DNA from 3 places in the Trinickia sp. EG282A genome. Region 3 is predicted to be linked to each of the others. Evidence: predicted binding sites of a transcription regulator. Region 3 holds the regulator's gene; each other region holds the start of a gene.
The links. Region 3 encodes FNR, which switches genes on or off when oxygen is low (the NO sensors DNR and NnrR bind a similar motif). Its sites were predicted from a motif close to TTGATNNNNATCAA; they were not measured.

Region 1 (10,230 bases), on a different contig from region 3:
GACATAACCGTCATTTTGACGAAAACTGCGCGCGATCAGCGTCGCAATGATGGCTGCAAACGATAGTCCGGCGAGCCACGTGATGTGCCACACAAGCGCGAACCCTAGTGCAAGGCTGAACTGACCGATAGCAAAGCCGTCGGCAGTATTGGAAGGCATGTGGATGTCCTCATGGCTTTCTGGCGCCGCGTTGGCTTTCCCCGCTTCCTTCATGTGCGCGAAGGCGTCGAGCTCTTCCACAACCGGAAGATGCGCGAAGTTGTAGATCGGGGGCGGCGACGCAGTCGCCCATTCGAGCGTTCGACCACCCCACGGATCGCCCGTTGCATCGCGGTATTGCGGAAGGCTACGGCGTTTGACGGCGACGACGATCGAGGCTATCTGGTAGGCAACGCCACTGGCGATCAGCACAGCACCGAATGCAGCCACGACGAACCATGGATGCCACGCTGGGTTTTCGTAATGACTCAAGCGCCGCGTCGCACCCATGAATCCGAGCACGTAAAGCGGCATGAACGCCACGTAGAAGCCGATCAACCAGAACCAAAAGGCACGCTTGCCGAGCTTTTCATCAAGCTTGAAGCCGAACGCCTTCGGGAACCAGTACGCCAGACCAGCAAAGTATCCGAATGCAACACCACCGATGATTGCGTTATGGAAGTGCGCAATCAGGAAGAGACTATTATGAAGCACGAAGTCGGCACCCGGGATAGCCAGCATGACGCCGGTCATCCCGCCAATCGTGAACGTCACCATGAATCCGATCGTCCAAAGTACGGGCACCGAAAACTCGAGCCGGCCTCTGTAAATCGTGAAGAGCCAGTTGAAGACCTTCACGCCGGTCGGCACCGCGATGACCATTGTCGCAATACCGAAGAACGAATTCACGTCGGCGCCCGACCCCATCGTGAAAAAGTGATGTAGCCACACGAGGAACGAGAGGATCATGATCACGCACGAGGCATACACCATCGTCTTGTACCCGAAGAGCGGTTTCCTGGCGAACGTGGCGATGACCTCTGAGTAGATGCCGAATGCGGGCAGCACGAGGATGTACACCTCAGGATGCCCCCAAGCCCATATTAAATTCAGATAGAGCATCGGATTTCCGCCGGCGTCGTTTGTAAAGAAATGCATACCCAGATAGCGGTCAAGGGCGAGCAAGCCCACAGCGACTGTCAGAATCGGAAACGTCGCCATGATCAGCACGTTCGAGCAGAGCGCCGTCCAGGTGAACACGGGCATCTTCATAAGCGTCATGCCGGGAGTGCGCATGCGTATGATCGTGACGAAAAAGTTGATGGCTGTGATCAGCGTGCCGACGCCGGATATCTGAACGGCCCAAATGTAGTAGTCGACCCCGACGCCCGGGCTGAACTGCAGCTCCGACAGCGGCGGATAAACCAGCCATCCCGCCTTGGCGAATTCACCGATGACCAGCGAGAGATTCATCAGGATGGCGCTCACCGCCGTCATCCAGAACGAAAGCGAGTTAAGGAACGGGAATGCGACGTCACGTGCGCCGATCTGCAGCGGCACGATAAGGTTGAAGAGGCCAACCATCAGCGCCATCGCCATGAAAAAGATCATGATCGTGCCGTGTGCCGTGAAGATCTGGTCGTAGTGATGAGGCGGCAAATAGCCGGGTGAATGGTAAGCAAGCGCCTGCTGCGCGCGCATCATCAGCGCGTCGACGAAGCCGCGCACCAGCATGAGTCCCGCTACGACGAGGTACATGACACCGATCCGCTTATGATCGACGCTCGTAATCCACTCACTCCAAAGCCATTTCCATTTGCCGAGCGCCGTCAGCGTGCCTGCGACGGCGAGGGCGATCGCCAGCATCAGCACGCCTGCCCCCATGATGATGGGCTGATCGAACGGTATCGCCGAGAGTGTCAGTTTTCCAAGCATGGTCTATCCCTTGCTTCCACAGGTGCCGTCCTTGAGGTCAAGGACGTTGCCGTTGTTGTACTTCGCGATGATCTTGCGAAAGAGCTTCGGATCAATAGACGAGAAGTACATGACCGGTACATGCTCGTCCGGCTTCGCAACTGCGCCGTAGACGTCCATACTCAAGTGCTGGGGAGAAGCGCGCACCTTGTCCACCCAGGCGGCGAAGCGCACGCGATCCACCGCGATGGCACGGAATTTCATGTCAGAGAATCCCTCACCGCTGTAGTTCGCGGAGAGGCCGGCATAGTCGCCCGGATAATCGGCGATGAGATGCAGCTGCGTCTGCATGCCGGCCATCGCGTAGATCTGGCTGCCTAGCTGAGGAATAAAAAACGAGTTCATCACAGAATCCGACGTAATGCGGAACTCGACCGGCGTGCCGACGGGGAACACGACCTGGTTGACCGTAGCAATGCCGAGGTCCGGATAGATGAAGAGCCACTTCCAATCGAGCGCCACGACATCAACCTCCATCGGTTTCACCTTTGAGGCCAGTGGTCGATACGGATCGAGTTCGTGCGTCGTGCGCCAGGTCAGCAGGCCGAGATAGAGGATGATGAGCGCCGGAATCGTCCACACGACGACTTCGACCGCCGTCGAATGCGCCCATTTTGGCGAGTAGCTCGCTGCAGTGTTCGAAGCGCGATAGCGCCAGGCGAATAAAAGCGTCAGCACGATGACAGGCACGACGACGATGAGCATTGTAAGCGTCGATGTCAAAATCAGCGCCTTCTCTGCCGCACCCACAGTCCCTTTTGGGTCGAGCAATGCGGCATCGCATCCGGAAAAACAGGCAGTCACTCCCGCCACAAGGGGTATCGACCATTTCTTCAAAGCTTTTCTGGATATCATGTTTGTCCAGTCATGGGTTGAAGTACGTGGGTGTCGTATCACCTGCATACATGCAGGACCGAGCACGCTAGGGCGATCGTCCAACATCAGGGGTTGATCTGGCTTGACTGAAATCAAATAGCGAACAGCAAAAACGTGCGGCATGTTGACGCAGATGTAGCACGGCGAAGCCGTAGTCAGTGCGCGCAGGCATGCGGGATTCCACGACGAATGCGCGGCTACGGCTGCGGTGACGTAAGCACGAGCAAGCGTCATTGAGTCATGGCAGGTTGTGACCATGTAAGTTACACAAGGCTGATGACCCGCGACGGGAACCTCGATCAAGCGAGTGCAATCGAACGGCGGAAAAGCACCTTCATAGACATGCCGATGCGCTACCGCAGGATAAGGGCGGCCCCCTCCGCCAAATTCACCTAGCCTATCGACTCACCATTAATTCAGTGATGTAGGCCATCACTCACACATGTCGCCGAGAGGCGCTCGTCAGGAGGACGCGAATGCGGATCACAGTTCACCTTCACTCGTTCGATGGCATCGACCCTAGCGCATACGCGATTCTCTGGTTCGATGACGAACTGCTCGAATGGTCGCGCGAGTCCCACGCAAGCCTGACCTTACCTTCATGGGGGCGGCTGGAGGGCCGTCCCGCGAAAACGCGTGTTTGCCCGCCCGGCGGTGGAAGTCCGCTGTTCGAACTCGAGGACCTCAAACTCCGCAAACACGGCGGGCCGTTCGAAGGAGAAACAGGTGTAGCGCGGCGGGTCGCCCCTCCCTCGGCATGTGGCCGTTGGCATATCCAATGTATCGATGATCAACGCGCCCGGGCCGAATCGAGCATCTGTGCGCACGGCGACGCCTGACGCACCGGCCACCACCGCTGTCGACAGCGGGCACTAAGGGCATCGGAAAGGATGCTCGATGAAGATTCAATGTGCACGCGACGGTACATTGAAGAGAGCGAGGTCCGGCGGGTTTCCGACCCGGTCCCCGAAGGGGGGCACAGAAACCGCATCTTCATCGGGCTCGCGCCGACGGTTGCCCAACGCACGGCACTGTTCCGCACGGGGAGTTTTATTATGCAAGCATCGGCGCTCATCGTCGACACCCGCTGAAGAAAAAGCGCCGGCAGGAAGCCTGCCGGCAAAAAAGGTTCCGGCATCCGAGGGTGATGTATCGCCGGAACCAGGCACTAGCTGTAGCGTTTGCAAGCTTCGTCATCAGCGCTGCCATTTTCTCCGCATCGCACCTGCGACCCCATGCGCCCTTTCCGATTGCGCAACTGGGCGGTGTGACAGCATTCATTCGACGTTGTTCGAGTCGTGAAGGGTTGTACATTCATCATCCAGCACTTTCAAGCAGGCTTTGAAAACTGACGTGCCGATCAGGCCGGACTGCAGCAACGTGACCAATCGCTTGCGGCGAGTGTGGGAGGGGTATGAATCGCCGCCCACGATCTGCCAAACGGACGCGATTAGGGCCCGCCGTGCAGCACGTCGGAACATGAGATAGACGACACCTGCAACCGGGCCCGAGCAGATACACGCGAAAGTCCATCCGCTACGTGAAAGCCAAACGCGGTTGGCGGCCAAATGGCGCATGTCGATTGCGATCGACGCTGCGATACTGGCCGCCGCTAGCACCCACACGATCACCATCAGTTCCCGCACAGTATATCCCAAATCCGAATCTGGGATATATGATATCCGAATTTAGAATGTGTGGATGGCCCACCCGATACATGACCGCCGCTACCGTCAACTCGCCGCGCTGCTTATGGAGACGCGCAAGCAGCGTGGGCTGCTACAACAGGATCTTGCCGAGCGCCTAGGACGACCACAGTCTTTCGTCTCGAAGTACGAGAGTGGTGCGCGACGCATTGACGTCATCGAATTGCTCGACATTTTGCGCGCGCTCGAAGCCGATCCGCACGAATTCATCGATCGCATTCGAAACCTGCCGCTTGCGGCACTACCGCGTTAGACTGCCCGATCGATGTGATTTTGCGGCGCGCGGCTCGTGCGAGCTATTGCATGTGCAGCCTACTTAGCACAACAGTTAAAGTGCCCAGTTGTGACGTTTTGTGAATAGCTATATGGCACTAAGAAGCAGTACGCGCGCGTCGACCGCCCGACGGGTCTTCAATCAAGAATTCTGCGCGGTTCTTTGCGTTCGCCAACCACGCGGGAGCACGACCGCGTCCACTCCAAGTTGCACCGGTCTCAGGGTCGCGATACTTCGCCGGCTGCTGCCCTCGGATATAGTTGCCCCGCTTTTTTTCAACGTTTCCGCCAGTCGTCGATTCATCCGACGGATTGCCATCAACGAGAAAGCGCGTACGGTTCTTCGCATGCGCAATCCATGAGGGAGCGCGACCGCGTCCAGACCAGGTAGCACCAGTTTTTGGGTTTTGGTATTTCGCCGTAGCAGGAGCCGTCTGCGCAGCAGCCTTCTTACCGGGCCTCCCGCCACGTTTCTTCGCGTCAACGTGAGCCTCGATGTCAGCTAGCGTAACCCCGCCCTTTCGCATGAGTTCGACAATGCGATCGAGCGTCGCCGAGAGTTGCTTTGCTCTGATGGCTTGTGCCTGCTCTTGCAAACGCCTTATCTTTACCTCAATTGCTTCCAATGTTGCCATGACACCCTCCCGATCTTCAAAGATGACACACGATGCTACGAATCTACTTCGAGCCGACCTCCAGGGTTTGAGCATGCGATAGAAGCTCGTTGCGTTTCCGTTTCGAGAGCCTGCCAAAAATCAAAATCAAGCGGGCGAGTTCTTCATCTTCCGCGTAGAGAAACGCAACCGGTACCCGAAGTACTGCCGCGATACGGATAGCAAAGGTGTAATCCGCCTTGTGAACGCCGAGCTCATAGCGATTGATGCGCGTGCTCGCGACAAATGGATCCAGGCCCGCCTCAATCCCAAGCTGCTTCTGCGACAGCCCGGCCTCTAGGCGAGCCTCCTTCAGTCGCGTTCCAAAGATTGAAGGCGGCGCCGCGGACATTCACTGGTAGCCCGTTACAAACAGAACTACGAATATCGTTGCAAAGCGCTCGCTTAGATACTACGACTATCGTAGTATACTCCGATGCGCCGGAAATCCATGGGGATCTCAGCGGGGACACCGGTCGGAGCACTGCCCTGTGGATAATCGGCATCGCCCCCCCAACACCTCGTTCAACAGGGGTTTCCTCAATAGACCGGGGAGCACTCAATGCAAGAGATGCCGGACAAATGGCCGCCGCCCGGCCCCTCCACTGACATGAGCGAACAGGACTACCGCCGGCTGCGGATGCTCAACGAGCATCTGCAACAGGCGGAACAGTGGATTGATCGCCGCAGCAGGAAAATGTTGACCGCCTATGGCCTTGCTGCAGCTCAGTCCCGCCACACCGAGCATCTGGAGGAAGACGTCGCATTGGTCGGGACCATATTGTTCCTGCGGCGGGATGATCAGCCGCGTCTACGTCCGGAAAAACACAACGTTGTAGCACGGATCGATATTCCGATCCTATCCACGGCCGGGCGCGTTGATGAGCCACGCGTCGCCAACGCAAGGATAGTCTGCCCGCCCGCGAACGATCATGCGAACTGGTGTTCACTGTTTGTGAACCTATACGAACAGGCCTTGCAACGGAACCTAACGGAGCTTCTCAGCATAGGCGCATTGTCCATCGACGTCGCGCTTATTCAGCAGCACGTGCGCTCCTGGTAACGGCGTCCACTTGGTCCGTGCATCGGCGACGAACTTTTGCACTGCCTGTGCGGTCCTGAGATGAGAATATGAATCGCCACGGCGACTGCTCCTTGCGTTCGTCTAACGGACGTCTATCTTGATTAAGAGATAGCGAATGCATCGCGCCGAAAGTTGACGCTTTTTGGGCAAATGGCATAGAACCGTAATACACATCGAAGGAGAGAAAAAGATGGTGCTACTGAAGGTAGCCATCACCGTAGGTATCCTGCTTGCTATCGCCAGAGGCATCCGGCAATTTGATCGCCACTGTCGGCAGCGGTTTGGTCGCAACATTCTCACGGTACGAGGGTTCTGGCTCGCGGCCGTCGCGATCAATTTTCTTTGGTGGGGATACTACGCGTGGGTGACCGCGCCACTCCACCACGTACCGGCCTATGGAGGACTTATTCTCGTCACTCTAGGCATTGGGACAGTGGCGAACCTGATACACGAAAACGTTCGAGGCACGAACGTTACATACGGCGTCGGTGGGACATCACTCCAGCTTGTGCTGTTTTTCCCAGTGGCGCTCTACGGCGTACCACTGCTGGCCATCGCCTTCGTTTTCCTGCTCTTCGCAACGTACAAAAGCGTGCCCGCTTGGCTTGCTGATCGCTAGACTCTCACCGCGCGCGGGTCTACTGCGTCGAACCAGCACGTTCCTTCATCAACGATAGTCTCGGCGGCCGATTCGGTCGCGTATAGCCTACGCCCGCTTTCCCCTCATTGCCGCTCGACGTCCGGAGGCAAGCCACATAGCTGCTCGGCGCGCGAGGGCATCCCGCGATCTCCGCGTGCTAGCGCCTTTTCGGGTTGTGGTGCAGGACTGGGGCCGTCCCTCTGAATCGGCATAGCGCGTACAAAGTCCGTAATGTCGATAGCCATGGCTCGGTCCGCCCTCAGCGGCGACTCCGCCATTGCTTGCGCCACTTCGCGCCACGCGGCAAGTGCACAATCGTGAGCTCTGCATTCTGCCTGCCGCTGCTTTTCGCTGCTTGTGGCGTGCCAGTACATCGGCGCTTCACCGCGTGCGAGCATCTGCGCGACACTTTGCTCCGGGTACCGCTGGCTGACGCCGCGCGTCAGTCTAGGGGTCGCATTTGCATCGACGCCATGCTCACGGAGTTGTTCAGCAAATCGCTCGCGCCAGCGCCGTATGTCTTCCTTTCGAGGATTGAGTCGTCGTCCGTCGGGGCCGCGCACCTGCACGCTCAGATGTACATGTGGGTGAGCTTCGTCGTCATGGGCTGCGAAGACGTACGCACGTCCATCTCCGAACTCGAGGGCCGCAAAGCCTCGGGCGGCGTCCCGCACTGCCTGCCGATTCGTTCCCGGCGGCATCGATAGAAGGACGTTGAATACCTCGCGGCGATGACTCGTCTCCGGTATTCCCCACCCGCCCAACTGCCAGCTACGCGCTAGCTCGCGGACGGCGTCCGCGCCTGCGATTCTGTCTCCGTTCTGATCTTCGAGCTCCACCTGCCCGTTGCGCGAGATATAGCGCATGTGCCGACGTACCGCACCCATGCCTTGCGCGCTCGACGCCTTGTTGGTGATTTTTACCATCACTTCAGGGGAGCGCCGTAGCGTCCGCGCCACGCGATCACGCATCCGCGCTGCCTCATCACGAATTGCTGAGCGCGAGAGCCGCTGTGCCCGGGCATGCCAGAACGGCTCTGTGAACAGACGATCACCCCAGTTCAGAAGCATCGCGTCAATGTAGGTCTTCGGATAGGACATATTACCGGCTCCATCTATCCAGGTTGGCACGGATCACAGCCGCGACAGCGCGCATATGTACGTCGATCTGTTGCCGGACGGCCGCGATGTCCGGTCGATCATCGTGCACCAGACGCCCGGCGCCTCGGTTACGCCCGAGTTGCGCGAGCCAGCGGTTGATTGTCGCCAGGTGCTGGTTCGAGTCTGACAGCAAGCGCAGCTCGTTTTCGCCGAGCTGTGGCGCCTGCGTCAGATGAGCACGGATCAACGCGGCAATCCAGCGATTACTGGTCAAGCCCGAAGCGGCAGCCCGTTGCTCTACCGCTTGAAGCTCGGTGCGCGTCAACCTGACTTCGATTCGCGCGTGTGGGTCTTGGACGGTCCCCGGTGGCATCGCAGCCTCGACGTCCAGATCGCTATGCACGCCGCCGGAATCCAGCGCGACCGCGATCAACTGCCGCACGCCCTCGCCCGCTGTCACGCCGCGGTGCATACACCACGCCTCCCATTCCCGACGCGTTCCGACCAGTTCAACGCACAGACGCTCCCGGATACGCATTTGCCGAAGCCCTTCTATCGTGCCGGCAGCGAAGGCTCGGCGGCCGCGCGCTCAATCTCGCGTGAAAGCGTGCGCTCCGGGGTGGAACGCGTGCGCCGGTCACGCTCAGACGGGGCCTTTGGATCGAAAACCCTCGGGCGCGGAAGCTGAACGCCATCCTCGCCGAACGCGTCGAGCATTGCTTCTGCACGCTGCCGGACGCGCGAGATCGACCGCGCACTGAATCCCTGCTCCCGCATGGCTCCGGTCAGTACAGCGAGGTGCAGCACTTTATCTTCGTCCGATACCGTGGAGCGAAGACGTTCCTGCCCGCGGTCCTGCGATGGCGATTCGATTGGCGCACTCGAGCGCCCGGATGCATCCTCGGGCTGCACCGTGGATCGAGTCGACGACCGCGTGCGGTCGATGACATCCACCTGCCAGGTGTTGCGGTACACATCTTTTTCCTCCTCGCCCACCATCACGCCGCGGGCATCGACGACCGGCACTTTGACCGTCACGAGCCTTCGGCCGAGATTTTCAAGCGTCACTTCCTGGCCGGGCTGCGCTCGTGACTCCCGCACGGCGCGCGCGAGATCGACGCCCCAAACGATATGCTCGTCGCCCCTCGCATCGCGAAACACTACGTAGTACGAGTCGCTTCGCGCGGGATTGTTCTGATACGGGGCTCGGCCATGCTCACGCAATTCACCGGAATAACTGCGCGGTGCTTCCTGCTCGTCATTAGCGGCCTGTTGCGGTACGACCTGATCAGCACCGCGTTGAGCGAATGGTCGCGAAATGCCCCCGGCGACAGAAACCACTTCATCGCTTTTCGCCGCCTGCATCGGCGGCCTCCCGCCGTCTGCATGCGCAGAAGCTTGCGCCCGCGCCATCGATGCATCAGCCTCAATGCGGTTATTCAGCCGCGTTTGTCGCGCGTCGGCGAGACGTGCGAGATCAGCAGCCTTCGGCTCGTAGCCACCCACGTCGATACCGAGCACAGTTGCCCGCAGCCATACTTCGCTGCGGAATGCCTCGTTACCGGACACACGGATGCGCTGCCACGACTTGGCCGCCGCCATATCGACCATCGATTCGACCACGTCCGGACGGTTGTGCTCGGTGACGAGGTACGCCCCAAGGTCCTCGAACGCCAGCTGATACGGCGCATCTTTCATGAAATACTGGTTGCCCGCGCGCAGGTACCGCTTGCGGACACGCTCGGGCGGCTGCTCCACCGGCAGACGCTGCGAGTCGGTGGGGCCCCGCGGCTCATTCATGACCGCACGCGAATCGGGATCGAGTCTTCGAGCATCTTGCGGACTAGCCATGTCGCGCAGGCGCGCCCGAGCCGAGTCGAACTCGCGTCGGCGCCGTGCCGCCACATCGCTCAACGCGGCCGCGTCAAAGCGACCGGCACGGCTT
Region 2 (10,230 bases), on a different contig from region 3:
TACCGCCACTACCGCGTCATGCGGATGGCCAACAAGGCGCGGCGCGTCATTACGGGGCTTTTCGAGGCGTTCACCGACGATCCGCGGCTTTTGCCACCCGATTACATCGCGGACGATCCGACCGATCAGCCGCGGCGCATTGCCCATTACATCGCCGGCATGACGGATCGATACGCGCTCAAGGAATACCAACGTCTTTTTGTCATAAACGACCAATAGACTGCCCGGTCTGCCGAAGGACGGCGAGGCCCGGTCCACTGACCGCAAGCCTCGCGAGATGGGCGTGGACGCGAAAGCGGGCACGTCGTTGCGGGGTATATGCCACGCGGGCCTACAGGCCGGGTGTCATTTTCCAAGGAGAAGAAGACAAATGAAGCGTTGTTCGACGTGGGTTCGTTCGATGGCGTTGGGCGCGGCGCTCGCCGCCGGGGCCAGCCAAGGCGCCATTGCGGCGACGGAAATTCAGTTCTGGCATGCGATGGACGCGGCGCTCGGCGAGCGCGTCAACGACATCGCCAAGGACTTCAATGCCTCCCAGAGCGATTACAAGATCGTGCCGGTCTTCAAGGGAACCTACGATCAGACGCTCGCGGCCGGCATCGCGGCCTATCGCAGCGGCAACGCGCCGGCAATCCTGCAGGTGTACGAGGTCGGCACGGCCACGATGATGCAGGCCAAGAAGGCCATCATCCCGGCGACGGACGTGTTCAAGCAGTCCGGCGTGCCGCTCGACCAAAAGGCGTTCGTGCCGACGGTCGCCAGCTACTACAGCGACGCGAAGACGGACGAGCTCGTTTCGATGCCGTTCAACAGCTCGACGCCGGTGCTCTATTACAACAAGGATGCGTTCAAGAAGGCGGGCCTCGATCCGAACCAGCCGCCCAAGACGTGGGAAGAAGTGGCTGCCGATGCCGCGAAGCTGAAGGCGGCCGGCATGTCGTGCGGCTTCACGACCGGCTGGCAAAGCTGGATCCAGCTCGAGAACTACAGCGCCTGGCACGGCCTGCCGTTCGCGAGCGAGAACAACGGCTTCGACGGCACGGACGCCAAGCTCGAGTTCAACGGGCCGCAGCAGATCGCGCATATCGCCATGCTGCAGAAGATGGCCAAGGAAGGCACGTTCACCTACGCCGGCCGCAAGGACGAGGCGAACTCGAAGTTCTACAGCGGCGATTGCGGCATCATGACGAACTCGTCGAGCTCGCTCGCGAACATCCGCAAATATGCGAAGTTCGACTTCGGCACCGGCATGATGCCCTACGATGCGAGCGTGAAGGGCGCGCCGCAGAACGCGATCATCGGCGGCGCGAGCCTCTGGGTGCTCGCGGGCAAGGATCCGAACGTCTACAAGGGTGTCGCGAAATTCCTCGCCTATCTGAGCTCGCCGGCGGTTGCGGCGAAGTGGCATGAGGATACGGGCTATTTGCCGGTCACGAAAGCCGCGTACGAGCTTGCGGAGCAGCACGGTTTTTACGCGCAGCATCCGGGCGCGGACACGGCGACCAAGCAAATGCTGAACAAGCCGCCGCTGCCCTTCACCAAGGGGCTGCGTCTCGGCAATATGCCGCAGATCCGCACGGTCATCGACGAAGAGCTCGAGCAGGTCTGGGCGCAGAAGAAGACGCCCAAGGATGCGCTCGATTCGGCGGTGTCGCGTGGCAACGAGCTGCTGCGCCGCTTCGAGCAATCGGGCACGTAACACGCGCCGGCCATGAGCGAACGTTCCCGGTCCCGCTTCGCCGCGAGTCCGCTGCCGTATCTGCTCGTCACGCCACAGCTCGCGATCACCGCCGTCTTCTTTCTGTGGCCGGCCGGTGTCGCGCTGTGGCAGTCGACGCAAATGCAGGACGCGTTCGGCACTTCGAGCCAATTCGTCGGTTTCGCCAATTTCGCGCATTTGTTCGCGGATCCGCTGTACCTCGATTCGTTCAAGACGACGCTGATCTTCAGCGCGCTGGTGACGGGCTCGGGCCTCGTCGTCTCGCTGTTGCTCGCCGCTTGCGCGGATCGCGTGACGCGCGGCGCCAAGGCTTATCGGACGCTGCTGATCTGGCCGTATGCCGTGGCGCCGGCCATCGCGGCCGTGCTATGGGCCTTTCTCTTCAATCCGAGCATCGGCCTCATCACGTACGCGCTCGCGAAGGGCGGCGTCGTCTGGAATCACGCGCTCAACGGCTCCCAGGCGATGTTTCTCGTCGTGCTCGCCTCCGTCTGGAAGCAGGTCAGCTACAGCTTCCTGTTCTTCTATGCGGGGCTACAGGCGATTCCGCGCTCGCTGATCGAGGCTGCGGCGATCGACGGAGCGGGCCCCGTCCGGCGATTTTTCGGCATCGCGCTGCCGCTGCTGTCTCCCACGACGTTCTTTCTGCTCGTCGTCAATCTCGTCTACGCGTTCTTCGACACGTTCCCCGTCATCGACGCGGCGACCGGAGGCGGCCCCGCGCAGGCGACGAAGACGCTCATCTACAAGATTTTCGCGGAAGGATTTCAAGGGCTCGATATCGGCAGTTCGGGCGCGCAGTCGATCGTGTTGATGGTGATCGTCGTCGCGCTGACCGTGATCCAGTTCCGCTTCATCGAACGCAAGGTGCAATACACGTGATTTCACGGAGCAAGTTCCGATGATCGAGAATCGAAGAGGCTTCGATCTCTTTTGCCACGCGGTGTTGATCGCCGGCATCTTGGTGATCGCCTTTCCCGTCTACGTCGCCTTTTGCGCGGCGACGATGAGCGAGCGCGAGGTTTTCTCGGTGCCGCTCTCGCTGATGCCGGGCACGCATCTGCTCGAAAACCTGGTTCACGTATGGACGCACGGTACGGGCAACGCGGCGAGTCCGTTCGGACGGATGCTCATGAACAGTCTCGTCATGTCGCTCGCGATCTCGATCGGCAAGATCGCCGTCTCGATTCTGTCGGCCTACGCCATCGTCTTCTTTCGCTTCCCGTTGCGTAACACGGCGTTCTGGCTGATTTTCATCACGCTGATGCTGCCGGTCGAGGTGCGGATCTTTCCGACCGTGCAGGTCGTGTCGTCACTGCATCTGACGAACAGCTATGCGGGATTGACGCTGCCGCTCATCGCGTCGGCCACGGCCACGTTCCTCTTCCGCCAGTTCTTCATGACGCTGCCGGACGAGCTGATCGAGGCGGCGCGCATCGACGGGGCCGGGCCGCTGCGCTTTTTCCGCGACGTAGTCCTGCCGCTTTCGAAGACGAACATTGCTGCCCTCTTCGTCATCACGTTCATCTACGGCTGGAATCAGTATCTCTGGCCGATTCTGATCACGAGCGATCAGTCGCTGACGACGGCTGTCGTCGGCATCAAGTCGATGATCGGGAACGGCGACACCGCCACCGAATGGCATTACGTGATGGCGGCAACGCTGCTCGCGATGCTGCCGCCGCTCGTCATCGTGATCGTGATGCAGCGATGGTTCGTGCGGGGTCTCGTCGATTCGGAAAAATGAAAGTGGCGTCCCGCGAGCGGCGGCCGCCAGGGCACTATCTAAGGATCAGGATCTCGGGAGAACGAACCGAATGGCTGCATTGAGCTTGAACCGCGTGCGCAAGACTTACGATGCCAAGCAATACGTGCTGCACGGCATCGACGTCGAAATCGGCGACGGCGAATTCGTCGTTCTCGTCGGCCCGTCGGGCTGCGGCAAGTCGACGCTCCTGCGCATGGTCGCGGGGCTCGAAAGCGTATCCGAGGGCGAGATCAAAATCGGCGAGCGCGTCGTCAACGGCCTCGAGCCGAAGGATCGCGACATCGCGATGGTGTTTCAGAACTACGCGCTCTACCCGCATATGAGCGTCCGCGAAAACATGGCCTACGGGCTCAAGATCCGCGGCGTGAGCGGCGCCGAGATCGATGCGCGGGTGGCGGCGGCCGCGAAGATTCTCGAGCTCGATCCGTTGCTGTCGCGGCGCCCGCGCGAGCTCTCGGGCGGACAGCGACAGCGCGTGGCGATGGGCCGCGCAATCGTGCGCGAGCCGGCCGTTTTTCTCTTCGACGAGCCGCTTTCGAATCTCGACGCGAAGCTGCGCGTGCAAATGCGGCTCGAGATCCAGCGGTTGCATGCGCGGCTCGCAACGACGAGCCTCTATGTCACTCACGATCAGGTCGAAGCCATGACGCTGGCGGAACGCGTGATCGTCATGAATCGCGGGCATGCCGAGCAAATCGGCGCGCCGACGGAAGTCTATGAACGTCCGGCGACGGTCTTCGTAGCGGGCTTCATCGGCTCGCCGGCGATGAACCTCGTGTCAGGACGGCTGTCGCAAGAGGGCAACCGATTTGAAGTGGCCGGTGGCGGGCCGATCCTCGAGCTCGACGGCGCGCAGGCCATCGGCGGCACGGTCGAGGGCGGGCGCGAGTGGATTCTCGGTATTCGGCCCGAGCACATGACGCCGCGCGCGGACGGGCCTCGCGCATCGCTCCTCGTCGATTCGTGCGAGCTGCTCGGCGCGGACAATCTGGCGCATGGGCGCTGGGGCGACCACGATGTGACGATTCGCCTTCCGCACGGACAGCGGCCGACGCGCGGGGAGACGCTGCCGGCCGCTTTGCCGGCCGAACATCTGCATTTCTTCGATCCCGCTACGGGCAGGCGAGCGAACTGAAATGCCATCGGGAGAGCAGCGAGCGCAAGCGACGAAGCGAGAGCGGTGGCGAAGGGCGCAACGAGTGAAACCCAGATGACGATGAAGACAATCAGTTGGCCTTACCCGCGCGTGGTCGCGCATCGCGGCGGCGGCGCGCTCGCGCCCGAGAACACCTTGGCGGCGATCGATATGGGCGCGCGTTTCGAGCTGCGCATGATCGAATTCGATGCGAAGCTCTCGTCCGACGACGTCGTCTTCCTGCTCCATGACGACAAAGTGGACCGCACGTCGAACGGACGCGGAGCCGCGGCCGGCATGACCTATGCCGAACTCGAGGTGCTCGATGCCGGGAGCTGGTTCGACGCCCGTTTCGCGGGCGAGCGGATGCCGACGCTCGATGCGGTCGCCGCACGCTGCGCGGCGCTCGGACTCGCCGCGAATGTCGAGATCAAGCCGTGTCCGGGGCGCGAGGTGGCGACTGGGCGACGCGTGGCCGCGGAGGCCGCGCGGCTTTGGGCCGGCGCGAGGTTGCCGCCGCTGCTGTCGTCGTTTTCCTTCGAGGCGCTCGCGGCTGCGCGCGACGCGGCCCCGGCGCTGCCGCGCGGCTTGCTGTTCGGCGGCGTGCCCAAAGATTGGCGTTCACAGACGGCCGCGCTCGAGTGCGTCTCGTTGCACGCCGATCATCGCAAACTCGACGCGCGGCTCGTCGAGCAGATCAAGGCCGAGGGGCTCTTCATCCTCGCTTACACAGTCAACGATCCGGCACGTGCGCGCGAACTCGCGCAGTGGGGCGTCGACACGATCTGCACCGACCGCATCGACCTTATCGGTGCGGACTTCGTGGCTGCTACGTGAGCACACACTCACGTAGCGGCTTGCGGCTATGTCACCGGCTGCGCGCGAGGAGCCAGCCGGTGAGCAGGGCGAGGCCCCCCACGACGGCAACGGTTTCCCAGGGGTTTTCCCGTACGTAGTCGTTTGCGCCTGCCATCGCGTTGACTGCGCGCGTGCGCATCGTTGCGCGAGCGCCGTCGAGCCGCGCTCTCGTCACGTCGATGCGTTTCCTCAATTGCTCGCGCAATTGGGCGGCGTCGGCCTGCGCGCCTTCAGAGAGGGCTTCCTCCAGTTCCGACAGTAGTTCGCGCATTTCTCCTCCGATGTCCTCGGCGGCGTTGCGGCTATGGCGGGCGATACGGCGGGCGTGTCGTCCCGTGCTCTGCCACGTTGTTTCGAGCGCGTCTCGCGTATTCGGTAGTGCGGTCATGGTCGCTCCGTCAGCTTCTTTCCTATAACGGGATGAGGCCCCGTTCGAAGAGCGGGGAATGCCACGAGCCGCAACATCGATGCCAGCCGGCGGCTAGCCGAAGGCGCCCGCGCTCAGGACCCATGGTTCGTATGAGGGTACGAGCGCATGCGTAAAAATGGGACGAAACACGCGTAGAAAAGTGATTCGGTTCGATTGGACGGCCGGCGGCGACGCCGCCGCGGGTGCGGCGGCGCCAGCGCGGTCGCCGGGCGGCCCGAGTTGAACTAGGCTAGAAGGCGTAGCCGATCTTCGCGTAGGTCACGATCGGGTCGAGCCTGATCTTTGCTTGCGTGCGTAGCGTTGTACCAAGCGGCCCGGACGGGGACGTCGTGAAGTCGGCCGTCGCGCTGACCGGAATGTAGGACACGGACAGGCCGGCGAACCAATGCTTGGTGAAGTTGTAGTTGAAGCCGAGATTGAAAACGGGCGCCCAGGAACGATCTGCCGATGCGGTGGTCGGACCCCCCAGGACGCCTGATTCGAACGTGGTGTTCGTAATCTGCGCATCGGTGAACCAGACGCGCGTGACGCCCAGGCCGACGTAGGGGCGGAACTTGTCGTCCGGCTTCCGGAAGTTCCACTTGAAGAGCAGGGCCGGGCTCCAGAGCCGCGCGCTGCCGAGTTTGCCGAACTGCGAGAATCCGTCGGCGCCGTTGATTTCGAACTTCGGCGGAATGCCCAGTTCGAACTCCGCGGCGAGGTGATCGGTGACGAAGTAGCCGAGCGACAGCCCGAGCGTGTCGGACTGGTCGATCCGGGCGCCGGTGTTGGGCTGGTATTGGTTGATGGGCGTGCCGCCCTGGCTGATTACCTTCAACTGGTCACTGGAACTTTGAGGCGAGAGATGGAACCACCCTGTTGTGACGTAGAACGTGCCGGCCGATTGTGCATGTGCAGCCGTCGCGCAGGCGAGCGCCACGACGGCCCCCGTAGTGGCCTGTTTTAGTTTCATATGCGTCTTCCTCCATAAAAGGCCCGCCTATTATGAGTAAAAGGATTGAGTCAGACCAAGTGCGCTCGTTAGAGCATTCTCCCTAAGCGGGGCGCGCTTGCGGCGGAACCGCTCGAGGAACCGCGGCGGCTCGTGCGCCGCCTCGTCCCTTCGGGTCATCACCAACATTCTTAACGGAATCCAGCATGGCACGGCTTGCACGTCTTTACGTCCCCGAACAGCCGCAGCACGTGATCCTGCGCGGACTCGATCAGCAGCCCGCCTTCGTCGACGAGCAGGATTACGAGCTATTCGTCGATTGCTTGAAAGCCGCTTCGCGCGACCACCGCCTCGGCGTCCACGCCTATGTGCTGATGCCGGGCGCGGTGCAGCTCCTCGTCACGCCGAGCGACGAATCGAGCTTGCCCAAAGCGATGCAGGCGGTCGGCAGGCGCTACGTGGCGCACTTCAACCGCCGCTACTCGCGGCGGGGCACCCTCTGGGAAGGTCGCTATCGCGCGACCGTCATCGAAGGAGAGCGCTACTTCCTGCTTGCGAGTCGCGTAATCGAGCTTTGTCCGGTTCGTGAGCGCCTCGTGACGTCGGCGGAAGACTATCGATGGTCTAGTTATCGGCATCACATCGGCGTTGCTGTAGACAGTCTCGTCACGGACCACCCGCTTTACTGGTCGCTCGGCAATACGCCGTTCGAGCGGCAGCGCGCCTACAAGGAGCTTTGCGAGCAGCCGCTCGACGAGCGCGAGGCGAACGAGCTGCAGCAGGCGACGCTGAAAGGATGGGTGCTCGGCGGCGAGTCGTATCGAGAGTGGGCGGCGAGGGCGGCGAACCGGCGCGTCTCGCCGCTGCCGCGCGGCCGGCCGAAGAAAGTGCGCGAGACGCCGCAGACGCAATAACGCTGCTTCGCGGTTGGAACCTGCTTGCCGCCGCCTGCCCACGCATGCGTGAGCCGCAAGCGGGGTGAGTTCGCCTATTGAATGCGCGGTAGGGCGTCGGTTGGCTGCGGTTTCAGCAATGATGAATACGAGAGGGTCGCGGACGGCACGTTCAGCGTGCCGTTTTTTGCGCCCCTTTTTGATACGTCCCCAATAAAACGGCACCGTTTGAATGCGCCGCAGTAATTGGGGTCGCATCACCCGATTTTTGTTGCTATTCTATTGATTCGTCGCGTATATTCCGATTTCCGACGGTTTTTCTTCGGCGCAATGCGCCTTCCCTGCGGCCCTATCGAGAGCGGCCGCGCGGGCAAACTGCGGCTCAGCCCTTTGAGAACGACCCTTTCGAGGCCCCCTACAGGACGGTGTCCCCATGAACGAACAGCAACCGATGACTTCGGTCCCTGCGGCGCAAGGTCTGTACGACCCGCAAAACGAGCACGACGCCTGCGGCGTCGGGTTCGTCGCGCATATCAAGGGCGCGAAGACTCACGACATCATTCAGCAAGGGCTCAAGATTCTCGAGAATCTCGATCACCGCGGCGCCGTCGGCGCCGATGCGCTGATGGGCGACGGCGCCGGCATCCTGATCCAGATTCCCGATGCGTTCTATCGCGAGGAAATGGCGCGCCAGGGCGTGACGTTGCCGCCCGCCGGCGAGTACGGCGTGGGCATGATCTTTCTGCCCAAGGAGCATGCGTCTCGTCTTGCCTGCGAGCAGGAGCTCGAGCGGACGGTGAAGGCGGAGGGCCAGGTCGTCCTCGGATGGCGCGACGTGCCCGTCGATCATGCGATGCCGATATCGCCGGCCGTCAAGGCCTCCGAGCCCGTCATTCGTCAGATCTTCATCGGCCGCGGCCGCGACATCATGGTCACGGACGCGCTCGAGCGGAAGCTCTACGTGATCCGCAAGACGGCGAGCCACCGCATCCAGGCGCTCAAGCTCAAGCATGGCAAGGAGTATTTCGTGCCGTCGATGTCGGCGCGCACGGTCGTCTACAAGGGCTTGCTGCTCGCGGGCCAGGTGGGCGTCTACTATCGCGACCTGCAGGACGAGCGTGTCGTCTCCGCGCTCGCGCTCGTGCACCAGCGCTTCTCGACGAACACGTTCCCGGCCTGGGAGCTCGCGCACCCGTACCGGATGATCGCGCACAACGGCGAGATCAACACCGTGAAGGGCAACGTCAACTGGCTCAACGCGCGCACGGGCGCGATCGCGAGCGCGGTGCTCGGCGACGATCTGCACAAGCTCTGGCCGCTGATCTACCCGGGCCAGTCCGATACGGCCTCGTTCGACAACTGCCTCGAGCTGCTCGTGATGGCGGGCTATCCGCTCGTGCACGCGATGATGATGATGATCCCGGAGGCGTGGGAGCAGCACACGCTGATGGACGACAATCGGCGCGCCTTCTACGAGTATCACGCCGCCATGATGGAGCCGTGGGACGGCCCCGCCGCGATCGCGTTCACGGACGGCCGCCAGATCGGCGCGACGCTCGACCGTAACGGCCTGCGCCCCGCGCGCTATGTCATCACCGAAGACGATCTCGTGATCATGGCTTCGGAGGCCGGCGTGCTGCCGATCCCCGAATCGAAGATCGTCAAGAAGTGGCGTCTGCAGCCGGGCAAGATGTTCCTCATCGACATGGAGCACGGCCGCATCATCGACGACAAGGAGCTCAAGGACAACCTCGCGAACGCCAAGCCGTACAAGAGCTGGATCGATGCCGTGCGCATCAAGCTCGACGAGATCGAGCCGAAGGCCGAGGACATCGTCACGGAGCGCCGCGAGGCGGCGGCGCTGCTCGACCGCCAGCAGGCGTTCGGCTATACGCAGGAGGACGTCAAGTTCCTGATGGCGCCGATGGCGCAGCAGGGCGAGGAGGCGGTCGGCTCCATGGGCAACGACTCGCCGCTCGCGGTCATGTCGAACAAGAACAAGACGCTCTATCACTACTTCAAGCAGCTCTTCGCGCAGGTCACGAACCCGCCGATCGATCCGATCCGCGAAAACCTCGTGATGTCGCTCGTCTCGTTCATCGGTCCGAAGCCGAACCTGCTCGACACGAACAACATCAACCCGCCGATGCGCCTCGAAGTGTCGCAGCCCGTGCTCGACTTCAAGGACATCGCGAAGATCCGCTCGATCGATCAGTACACGGGCGGCAAGTTCAGCTCGTACGAGCTCAACATCTGTTATCCGATCGCCTGGGGCAAGGAAGGCATCGAGGCGCGCCTCGCGTCGCTTTGCGCCGAAGCCGTCGATGCCGTGAGGTCCGGCTACAACATCCTGATCGTGTCGGATCGCCGCACCGATCGTGAGAACGTCGCCATTCCGGCGCTGCTCGCCACGGCCGCGATCCATACGCACCTCGTCTCGCAGGGGCTGCGCACGAGCACGGGCCTCGTCGTCGAGACCGGCTCGGCGCGTGAAG
Region 3 (10,230 bases):
CGTTCGCCGCGCATAAGGGCACATTCGGAAGCCTCGCCGTCGTCGGCGGCGATACCGGCATGTGCGGCGCGCCGATTCTGGCCGCGCGCGCGGCGCTCCATGCGGGCGCCGGCAAAGTGCACGTGGCCTTCGTCGGCGCGGGCTCGCCGCCTTACGATCCGCCCCACCCCGAGTTGATGCTGCATCCGCTCGATTCCGGGCACGCGTTCGCACTCGAAGAAATGGACGCGCTGGCGCTCGGCTGCGGGATGGGTCGACGCGCTCTCGCGGCCGAAATTCTTTTGAAGGCGGTGCAACTGGATGTGCCGAAGCTCCTGGACGCCGACGCGCTCAATCTCCTCGCCGACGACGAGAAGCTTGCCGCCGCGCTCGCCGCGCGGGGCGCGGCCGGCCACGTCTGCGTGCTGACTCCGCATCCGCTCGAGGCCGCCCGTCTCATCGGTGTCGATGCGGCGGCTGTCCAGCGCGATCGGCTCGCCGCGGCACGCACGCTGACGAGCCGCTTCGGCGCCGTCGTTGTGCTGAAGGGCGCCGGCACCGTCGTGGCCGCGCCCGATGGCCGTACCGCCGTCAATCCGACCGGCAACGCCGCGCTCGCCACGGGGGGGACGGGCGATGCGCTCGGCGGCATCATCGGCGCGCTGCTTGCGCAACGCATGCCGGCTTACGAGGCGGCGCTGGCGGGCGTCTACCTGCACGGGCTCGCGGCCGATACGCTCGTCGCAGGCGGCGCCGGACCCGCGGGCCTCACGGCCAGCGAGCTCGCGCCCGCGGTGCGCGCCTCGCTCAATCGCCTGATCTATCCGGCCCGCGGGTAGCGACCCCGTCGCCCAGGCAATTTGACGGCGGCTTGCGGACGATGCTGCGGAACGGCATTCAACGCCGCTATACTGACTGACCGCAGCCTGGCATCACGTACCCGCCCATTTCCGACCGATACCATGACGCCGAACTCGCTTTCTTCCTGGTCCGCGCTCAAAGCGCATTACGAACAGATTCGCGACGCGCGACTGCGCGACTGGTTCGCCGCCGATAGCGGCAAGCCGTCGCGCGCCGAGCGCTTCACGTTCGAAGGTGGCGGTCTCGCCGCCGATTTTTCGAAGAACCGTATCACTGAGGAGACGCTGAGGCTGCTCGTCGCGCTCGCGCGCGAAACCGGCGTCGAGAAGCGCCGCGACGCGATGTTCGCGGGCGAGATCGTCAATCCGACCGAGGGCCGGGCCGCCTTGCATACGGCGCTTCGCGCCACGCGCGCGGACGCGCCCTACCATGCCGAGGTCACGGCCGAGCGCGGGAAGATGGCCGCATTCGCCGAGCGCGTGCGCAACGGTGCATGGACGGGTTACTCGGGCAAGCGCATCCGCCATGTCGTGAACATCGGTATCGGCGGCTCGGACCTAGGGCCGAAAATGGTCGTTCATGCGCTCGATCACTTGTCTCATCCCGAGATTTCCACGTACTTCGTCTCCAATGTCGACGGCGCCGATCTCGCGCGCGTCATGGACCGCATCGACGCCGAAGAAACGCTCGTCATCGTCGTGTCGAAGACATTCACGACGCTCGAGACGATGACGAACGCCCGCTCGCTGCGCGACTGGTTCGTCGCGAAGGGCTGCCCGGAGAGCGCGCTCGCCAAGCATTTCGTCGGCGTATCGGCGAATCCGGCCGAGGTCGTCAAGTTCGGCATCGCGCACGATAACGTGTTTCAGATGTGGGACTGGGTGGGCGGGCGATACTCGCTGTGGTCGGCAGTCGGGCTCTCGATCATGATCTCGATCGGGCCGCTGCAGTTTGACGCGCTGCTCGCGGGGGCTGCCGGCATGGACGCGCATTTTCGCGAGGCGCCGCTCGAGCGCAATCTGCCGGTGCTGATGGGACTCGTCGGCATCTGGTATCGCAACTTCTTCGAATCACAGACTTACCTCGTCGCGCCCTACTCCGAGGCGCTCCATTTCCTGCCTTCGTACTTGCAGCAGCTCGAGATGGAGAGCAACGGCAAGTCGGCGCGGCTCGACGGCGGCTTCGTCGACTATCCGACATCGGCCGTCACCTGGGGCGAGCCCGGCACGAACGGCCAGCATGCATTCTTCCAGATGCTGCATCAGGGGCCGACGATCGTGCCGATCGACTTCATCGCCGTCCTCAGGCCCGAGCATCCGCTCGCGAGCCATCATCCTAAGCTGCTCGCGAACTGCTTTGCCCAGAGCGAGGCGCTGATGCTCGGCCGCACAGTCGAGGAGGCGACGAAAGTGGCCGGCCCCGACAAGCCGGAGCTCGTGCCGCATCTCGTATTCCCCGGCAATCGCCCGTCCACGACGCTGCTGCTCGATGCGCTGACGCCGGGCTCACTCGGCGCGCTGATCGCGCTCTACGAACACAAGGTGCTCGTGCAGGCCACGATCTGGAACATCAACCCGTTCGATCAATGGGGCGTCGAGCTCGGCAAGATTCTCGGCAAAGTTGTCGAAGCCGACCTCACCGCACCGGTGTTCGACCCGGCGAAGCACGATTCGTCGACTTCGGCGCTCATCGAACGGGCGAGAAACGCGGCGAAGGCGCACTGACGAGCATCATGTCACGCGGCCGGCATCGAGCGTCACAACGCGCGCGCAACGACGCGCAAGCTCGATGTCGTGCGTGACGAGCACGAGCGTCGCGCCGTGCGCCGCGTTCATCCGGAACATCAGGTCGATGACCGCGTGCCCCGTCGCGGCATCGAGGCTGCCGGTGGGCTCGTCGGCGAAAAGAATCGCGGGCTCGGTCACGAAAGCGCGCGCCAGCGCGACGCGCTGCTGTTCTCCGCCCGAGAGCAGCTTCGGATAGTGCCCCGTGCGCGCGCCGAGCCCTACCTGCTCCAATAGTGCACGCGCGCGCCGCGAGGCCTCGTGCGCCAGCACGCCGCCTTGCAGTTCGAGCGGCAGCCGCACGTTCTCGAGCGCGGTCAGATGGGGCATCAATTGAAACGATTGAAAAACGAAGCCGACGGAACCGTTGCGCAGGTGCGCGCGCTCGTCCTCGGAAAGCGCCGCCAGCTCACGGCCGAAGAGCCGAACCGACCCCGAAGTGGCATTGTCCAACCCCGCGAGCAAGCCGAGCAGCGTCGACTTGCCCGACCCCGACGCACCCACGATCGCCACGCTGCTGCCGGGCATGACGTCGAGGTCGATGTCGTCGAGTATCGTGAGCTCCCCTGTTGCATCCTTGACCCTCTTGCACAACTTCCGCACTTCGATGATGGGCTCGATATTTTCTTGCATGAAGAAGCATCGCTCGAGAGTGAATACGTTCGATAGGGACGGCCCGCCTTCGCGTGTTGTTGCACATACCGCCGCTCGGCTCGCCAGGCTTGCCGGGCTCACCGCCCTCGTTTCGCCGAGGCCGGCAGGCGCGAAGCGAATCTTCCGCAGCGCCGTTGCCGCGGTAGCCGTCCTCGCCGCGGCAACGTTGGCGTGGCCGCCGCCCGCCGAGGCTGCCGTCGCGGCCGAGTCGTCGCGGCCCGTCATCGTCGTTCTAGGCGACAGCATCTCGGCCGAGTACGGGTTGCCGCGCGACACGGGCTGGGTTGCGTTGCTGCGCCGGCGTCTCGCCGACGAGCGGATCGATTATAGCGTTGCGAATGCGAGCATCAGCGGCGACACGACAAGCGGCGGACGGGCGCGCATGCCCGAGCTGATCGCGCGCCTGAAGCCGTCGATCGTCATCGTCGAGCTCGGCGCCAATGACGCGCTGCGCGGCGTGCCGCTCTCGACGACGGAAGACAATCTGCGCACGATCGTCGAAGAAGCTCAGCAGGCTCGTGCGAAAGTTGTGCTCGTCGGCATGTACGTGCCGTCCAACTATGGGCCGGCTTACACGCAACGCTTCCACGCGATATACGGCACGCTCGCGAAGGAATTCAACGTGCAGCTCGTGCCGTTTCTGCTCGCCGGGATCGAAAACAAGCCCGAAATGTTTCAGGCCGATCAGATGCATCCGAACCAACAGGCGCAGACGGTACTGCTCGACAACGTCTGGCCGGCGCTTGCGCCGCTGCTGCGCCGGTGAAGCAGCAGCGCGCGGCACCGCCGGAGCGGTGCCGCCTGGTTGTTAGCCGCCGTCGCCTTGCTTGCCCTCCAGCGAGCCATACATCTTGACCTTCGAGCGGGCGCGCAGCCCGGCGAGGTAGGCCTCGATATCCTCCTGCGCGCTGATCTGGGCGAGCTGCTGCTGCGCAGCCGCAAGCCGCGCCGGATCGATCGGCGCGCCCGGCACCACGGCGTTGACGCGGTAAATGCCGTAGCCGGCGTCGCCGAGATCGACGCCGACGTACGCGGGCAGCTTGCTCGCATCGACCTTGAAAACCGCGGCGAGCGCGGGCGGCGGCACGCCCTGCGCGTCGGTGCGGGAAAGCTTCGTTTCGGGCCCGAACCCTGCCGTCGATTTCGATTTCTGCAAATCGGCGAGCTTAGCCGTGCCGTCCTTGCGCGCCAGCTCGAGCGCCTGCTCGGCCACATACTTGTTGCGCACGGCGTCCTTGATCGACGCGAGCGGAGGCGTGGCCGCCGGCTTGTAGTCGGTCACGCGTGCCGAAATCAGCGTGTTGTTTCCAGCGTCGATCGCCTGCGTGTTGTTGTGGTCCTTTACCGCATCGTTGGCGAAAACGGCGGCCAGGAACTTCGGATTGTTGAGCGGGCTATCGGGAGGGAGCGTGCGGCTCGGCTTGTCGGTGACCGTCGCCGTCTCGATCTTGAGCTTGTACTTGTCCGCGGCAGGTTGAAGGCTCTTCGCCTGCTCGTACACCGTCGACGTGAAGCCGTCCGATCCGTCGCTGAACGCCTTCGCGGCCTGTTGCGCCTTCAGCTCCTTCATGATGTCGTCTTTCACGTCGGCGAACGGCTTCACGACCGACGGCTTCTCATCCGTCAGCATGATGACGTGATAGCCGAACGACGAGCGAACGATGCCGCTGATCGCATTCTTGCCCTTCAAGCCCAAAGCGGCCGTATCGAATGCCTTGTCGCCCGTCAGCACACCGCCCGTCGACCACCCGAGATCGCCGCCCTTCGAAGCCGAGCCCGGGTCCTGCGAATCTTTTTTCGCGATGTCGGCGAATTGATCGGGATGCGCCTTGACCTCCGCCAGCACGCTTTCCGCCTTCGCCTTGGCCTTGGCGTCGTCCGCCGCGCTCGCCGTTGCCGGTGACGAGATCAGGATTTGGCTCACGCGGATTTCGCGCGGCGTCGTGTAGCGCGCGATGTTCTCGTCGTAATACTTTTTCGCGTCGGCGTCACTTGGAGCGATCGACGCCGAGAGCGTCGCCGGCGAGAACACGACGTATTGGATCGTCGCCGTTTGCGGCGTGGCAAACTCGGCGCGATGCGCGTCGTAGTAGGCCGCGAGCTGCGCGTCGGTCGGCTGGACCTTCGACGCGTAGTCGGCCGGATGCAGTACGAGCGACTGGACCGTGCGCTGCTGTTCGGCGAGCTTTGCGAGCTGCTCGGCCATGCTCTTCGGTGTAAACGCGCTCGCCTGGATGCTGTCGGGAATCTGATCGATCGCGAGGCCATAGCGCACGCGTTCGTCATATTGTTCCGGCGTCATGCCCTGCATCGCCAGCAGTTCCTTGTAGCGGTCGAGGTCGATCGAGCCATCGGGCTTGCGCAGCGACGACACGACGGGGTCAGCCAGCAGCGCCCGGCGCACGGCCTCGTCCGACGCCGTCAGATGCTCGCGCTGCGCCTCGTCGGCCAGCGCGCGCTGTTGAATCATGCTGTCGAGCAATTGCTGCCGGCGCTCGGGCGTGTCGAAGAGCTTCGAGTCGAATCGCGAGCCGAGGATCTGGCGCGCCTGATCGAGCTGCTGGCGCACCGCATTGTCGAATTCGACACGCGTGATCTTGTGCCCATTGACGCTCGCCACATTGGCGCTTTCGTCGAAAAATCCACGGAAGCCCTGGATACCGACGAAGCCCAGCCCCGGCACGATGACGAGGACGAGCATGAGCATCATCAGGCGCTTGTGGTTGCGAAAGAAATCGAGCATGCGTGAGGGGTTAGGTTGGACAAAAACGTCCAATAGTACAACAGCAGCCCATCCTGGCGTAAACCGTGAGTTGCCAGCCCCTTCCCCCGATCCCACAATAGCTGATCGGCTCTCGCCCGGCAGGCCCGAGGAATCAGCCGTTCCCGGCTCGCGGCGCATCGTGCCGACGGGAGACGCTCATGCTCTACAACTGGCTCGAGACGCAGCGCGCGCTGATTCGCTCGATGGACACATGGGCCGCCTCGCTCGCACGGGCGTGCGGTCTGCCCGCGCAATCTCCCGAGTCGCGCGCGATGCCCGGCTGCGAATGGCTGCGCCGCGTGTTCGAGACGACGCTGGAGCCGCCGCCGTTCGCGATCGCGTCGGTGACGCTCGGCGGCCGACGCGTTCACATCGATGAAACCGTCGTCGATCGCGTGGCATTTTGCGCGTTGCGCCGGTTCGCGCGGCGAGGGGAACATCGCGCGCGGCTCGACGGCGGCGCGCCGATTCTGCTTTGCACGCCGCTCGCAGGACATCACGCGGTCATGCTGCGGGAGACGGTGGAAACGCTGCTCGAGGACGGCGACGTCTACGTGACCGACTGGGCCAACGCACGCGACGTGCCGCTCGCCGAGGGCCGCTTCGGCCTCGACGACTACGTGCTGACCGTGGAGCGCTTCATGCGCCGCCTATGCAGCAATGGGCTGCATGTGCTCGCCGTCTGCCAGGGGACGGTGCCGGCCGTCGCCGCCGCGGCCCTCGTCGCGGCTCGCGGCGAGCCCGGGCCGCTTTCGGTCACGCTGATGGGGGGACCGATCGATACGCGACTCAATCCGACCGCCGTCGACCGGCTGGCGGCGACACATAGCATCGACTGGTTCCGCCGCACGGTCATCGATACGGTGCCGGCCTGGTATCGCGGCGGCGGACGGCGCATCTACCCCGGATACCTGCAGCATGCCGCGATCGTCGCCGCGCATCCGCATCGGCAGATGGCGCTCGAAACGCGGTACTGGACGAGCCGCCTCGCCGGCGACGACGCCAGGATAGCCGCGAGCCGGCGCGCCTTCGACGAATACGCGGCGGTGCTCGACATGACCGAAGACTACTTTCTCGATACGCTGCGCATCGTTTTCAAGGAGCAGCGGCTCGCGCGCGGTGCCTGGGACGTCGACGGCCGGCGCGTGCGCGGCAGCGCGCTCGCGGCGTCGGCGCTCTGCACGATCGAGGGAGACCGCGACGACATCACGGGCGCCGGCCAGACCCACGCGGCGCATGCGGTCTGCAGCGCGGTGCCCGACAGGCGGCGCAAACAGCTGACTATTGCCGATTGCGACCACTACGATCTTTTCACCGGTCCGCGCTGGCGCGAAGCGATCCATCCGGCGCTGGCTGCGTTCTGGCGCGAGACCCACGAGCCCCACGAGCCCCACGAGCCACAGCCCGCCGCCATCAGCTGAGGGCCCCAGCGCCCCGCGCCAGCCTTGCGTTGCGTCAGCAAAGTTCTGACAGAAACTGCGCCCCTCCACGCCGAGCGATAGTGCGTGATCGGCGCGCAGCTCGAATTCGTCAGTCTATTACTCTTCGCTAAGCAATTAAAATACACGCCCCGCCAGCCTGCGAACGACCGGAAGAGCACCGCTCGACGGGCGTGCATCGCCGCGCCAAGGGCCGCTCCGCGGTCCGGCTACGCATCGCCGCTCATTTTCCGTCACCGCCGTAGGAGAAGTCTTACAACCCTACGCTAACACTTACCGAAGTTTCATACGCCGCTGATAGGCTCGGCGCCCGCTACCACCGATACTCACATGGAAATTGTTTCGCGGCACCCAGGGCGGGTGCGCACCCAAAAGGCGGAGAACGAAGACATGCTGCTCGAATTGGAACCAGAGGAAGACACTCGCGCGGAGCGGCTGCCCCTGTCTTCGATCGTACCTATGCGTCCGCCGAAGACCACACCGCAGGCCACGCCGAAGAGCACGTCGAATGCCGCGTCGACGAACGCATCGACGAGCGCAGGCTGCTCCAGCTGCTCGATGCTGTCTGGCTGCATGCCGAACAACCTTACGTCGGAAGAACTGCGGCTCTTCGATTCGATCGTGACCGCGACGCGCCTCGTCAAGCGCGGCGAAGCGCTCTACCGCGCGAACGATGAATTCCAGAGCATTTATGCCGTGCGCGCGGGTTCGTTCAAGACGGTCGTCATGCATCGCGACGGTCGCGAGCAGGTGACGGGCTTTCACTTCGCGGGCGAAGTGCTCGGCCTCGACGGCCTTCACAGCCGGCGCCATATCGGCGATACGGTCGCGATCGAAGACAGCAGCGTCTGCATCATTCCCTACGCATTGCTCGAGGCGCTCTGCGCCGAATCGCAACCGCTGCAGCAGCAAGTCCTGCGCATGATGAGCGGCGAGATCGTTCGAGAATCGGCGCTCATGATGCTGCTCGGGACAATGCGCGCGGAGGAGCGCCTCGCGAGCTTCCTGCTCAACCTGTCGAGCCGGATGGAGGCGCGCGGGTATTCGCCGGCCGAATTCCATCTGCGCATGACGCGCGAAGAGATGGGCAACTACCTCGGCATGAAGCTCGAGACGGTGAGCCGCATGTTCTCGAAGTTTCAGCGCGACGGTCTGCTCGAAACGCGCGGCAAGCGGATTCGCATCGTCGATCTCGAAGCGCTCGCGCGCGTTTGACGCGCGCGGGTCGCGGGCGGGGCCGCCTCACCGTTTCATCGTCAGTACCGCCGCTCCCGACAGGCGGCCTTCGCGCAGGTCCGAGAGCGCGCGATTGGCTTCCGTGAACGGATACGGCGTCGTCTCGATCTCGAGCGCCGTCTCTCCCGCGATTTTCATGAACGCGTGACCGTCCTCGCGCGTCAGGTTGGCGACCGATACGATGCGACGCTCGCCCCAGAGAAGGTCGTACGAAAACGCGGGGATCGCGCTCATGTGGATCCCGCCGCAGACGACGACACCCCCCTTGACGACAGCCTCGAGCGCGCGCGGCACGAGCGCCCCGACAGGCGCGAAGATGAGCGCTGCATCGAGCGCAGCGGGCCCCCGTTCGTCGCTGCCGCCGGCCCAATGCGCGCCGAGTCGCCGTGCGAGCCGCTGCGCGACTGTATCGCCGGGACGGGTAAAAGCGTACACGGTGCGGCCCTGGTGGCGGGCGACTTGCGCGACGATGTGCGCCGCGGCGCCGAAACCGTAGATGCCGACGCGTTCGGCGTCACCGGCCATCGCGAGCGTCCGGTAGCCGATGAGCCCCGCGCAAAGCAACGGCGCCGCTGCCACGTCGGTGTAGCGATCGGGCAGCCGGAAGCAATAGCGGCTGTCGGCGACGGTGCGCTCGGCGTAGCCTCCGTCGATCGTATAGCCGGTGAATCCGGGGGCGTCGCAGAGGTTCTCTCGCCCGCGCGCGCAGTATGGGCAGTGCCCGCACGTATGCCCGAGCCACGGCACGCCCACCCGTTCGCCGATCGCGAAGCCGCTTGCCCCCTCGCCCATCGCGGCAACCGTGCCGACGATCTCGTGGCCCGGAATCAGCGGACGCTTGGGATGCGCGAGATCGCCGTCCACCACGTGAAGATCGGTGCGGCAAACTCCGCACGCATGGACGTCGATGAGCAACTGCCCCGCGGCGGGTACCGGATCGGGCAGCTCGCGCTCGGCGAGCAAAGGCGCGCTTCCGTCGAAGACCATCGCACGCATCGCTTTCTTCCTCCATCGCTTTCGGCATCGACGGCGTCGGCATCCGCGCCGGCGACCGGCTCGCTCAAGGTCGGAATCGACGACCGCGCGCGGCGGCAACGACGCGCGGCGAAGCCCGCCGGCTGCCGGCTTGCCGATCGCTATTCGTCGTAAAAGCGAAAAAAGCCGCTATGCAGCAGCACGGGCTTCTTGCCTAACTCCTGGAGCATCTTGCGTGCGGCGTGTTCGATCGCACGCCGATTGACTTCGAAGGCGCGTTGCACGTCGTCTTCACGCAGAGACTCGGCGCCGAAATGGTCCTCGAGCGCTTCCGCCGTGATCGCGCATTGCACGCGCTCGCCGTCGACGAGTGCCGGAAAGGCGAGCACGAGATCGCGGCCGCAGTATTCGGCCGGCTCCTGCGGAAAGGAGATTTGCATGTTGCCACCTCGCTGTGCCGTTCAGTCTTCCATCCAGCATAGTCGAAGGCGGGCAAGCGGAGGATCGGCGTTCTTCAACGGCACCGGGCCGCGTCCGA

Region 1: a site for FNR is predicted at 2,912-2,925, ahead of cyoA (ubiquinol oxidase subunit II). Genes of this name have one in related genera too.
Region 2: a site for FNR is predicted at 6,909-6,922, ahead of AB4Y31_RS28035 (OmpW family protein). Genes of this name have one in related genera too.

What each region holds. Positions count from the first base shown of each region.
Region 1 is NZ_JBFRCC010000010.1:48,963-59,192, reverse strand. Features, by position in the region: gene cyoB (cytochrome o ubiquinol oxidase subunit I) at 1-1,914, opposite strand, end outside; gene cyoA (ubiquinol oxidase subunit II) at 1,918-2,808, opposite strand; gene AB4Y31_RS30365 (DUF3564 family protein) at 3,306-3,668, shown strand; gene AB4Y31_RS30360 (hypothetical protein) at 3,720-3,920, shown strand; gene AB4Y31_RS30355 (hypothetical protein) at 4,107-4,475, opposite strand; gene AB4Y31_RS30350 (helix-turn-helix domain-containing protein) at 4,531-4,788, shown strand; gene AB4Y31_RS30345 (H-NS family nucleoid-associated regulatory protein) at 4,907-5,443, opposite strand; gene AB4Y31_RS30340 (helix-turn-helix domain-containing protein) at 5,487-5,813, opposite strand; gene AB4Y31_RS30335 (hypothetical protein) at 6,024-6,524, shown strand; gene AB4Y31_RS30330 (hypothetical protein) at 6,736-7,164, shown strand; gene AB4Y31_RS30325 (relaxase/mobilization nuclease domain-containing protein) at 7,269-8,285, opposite strand; gene AB4Y31_RS30320 (plasmid stabilization protein) at 8,287-8,757, opposite strand; gene AB4Y31_RS30315 (LPD7 domain-containing protein) at 8,838-10,230, opposite strand, start outside.
Region 2 is NZ_JBFRCC010000007.1:62,666-72,895, forward strand. Features, by position in the region: partial or broken gene AB4Y31_RS28000 (deoxyguanosinetriphosphate triphosphohydrolase) at 1-219, shown strand, start outside; gene ugpB (sn-glycerol-3-phosphate ABC transporter substrate-binding protein UgpB) at 371-1,699, shown strand; gene ugpA (sn-glycerol-3-phosphate ABC transporter permease UgpA) at 1,712-2,602, shown strand; gene ugpE (sn-glycerol-3-phosphate ABC transporter permease UgpE) at 2,622-3,467, shown strand; gene AB4Y31_RS28020 (sn-glycerol-3-phosphate import ATP-binding protein UgpC) at 3,538-4,623, shown strand; gene ugpQ (glycerophosphodiester phosphodiesterase) at 4,699-5,460, shown strand; gene AB4Y31_RS28030 (YqjD family protein) at 5,492-5,869, opposite strand; gene AB4Y31_RS28035 (OmpW family protein) at 6,141-6,863, opposite strand; gene AB4Y31_RS28040 (transposase) at 7,049-7,756, shown strand; gene AB4Y31_RS28045 (glutamate synthase-related protein) at 8,169-10,230, shown strand, end outside.
Region 3 is NZ_JBFRCC010000001.1:1,633,407-1,643,636, reverse strand. Features, by position in the region: gene AB4Y31_RS07535 (NAD(P)H-hydrate dehydratase) at 1-818, shown strand, start outside; gene pgi (glucose-6-phosphate isomerase) at 942-2,564, shown strand; gene AB4Y31_RS07525 (ABC transporter ATP-binding protein) at 2,571-3,257, opposite strand; gene AB4Y31_RS07520 (arylesterase) at 3,256-4,044, shown strand; gene AB4Y31_RS07515 (SurA N-terminal domain-containing protein) at 4,087-6,021, opposite strand; gene phaZ (polyhydroxyalkanoate depolymerase) at 6,201-7,463, shown strand; gene fnr (fumarate/nitrate reduction transcriptional regulator Fnr) at 7,872-8,696, shown strand; gene AB4Y31_RS07500 (zinc-dependent alcohol dehydrogenase family protein) at 8,724-9,713, opposite strand; gene AB4Y31_RS07495 (DUF1488 domain-containing protein) at 9,854-10,132, opposite strand.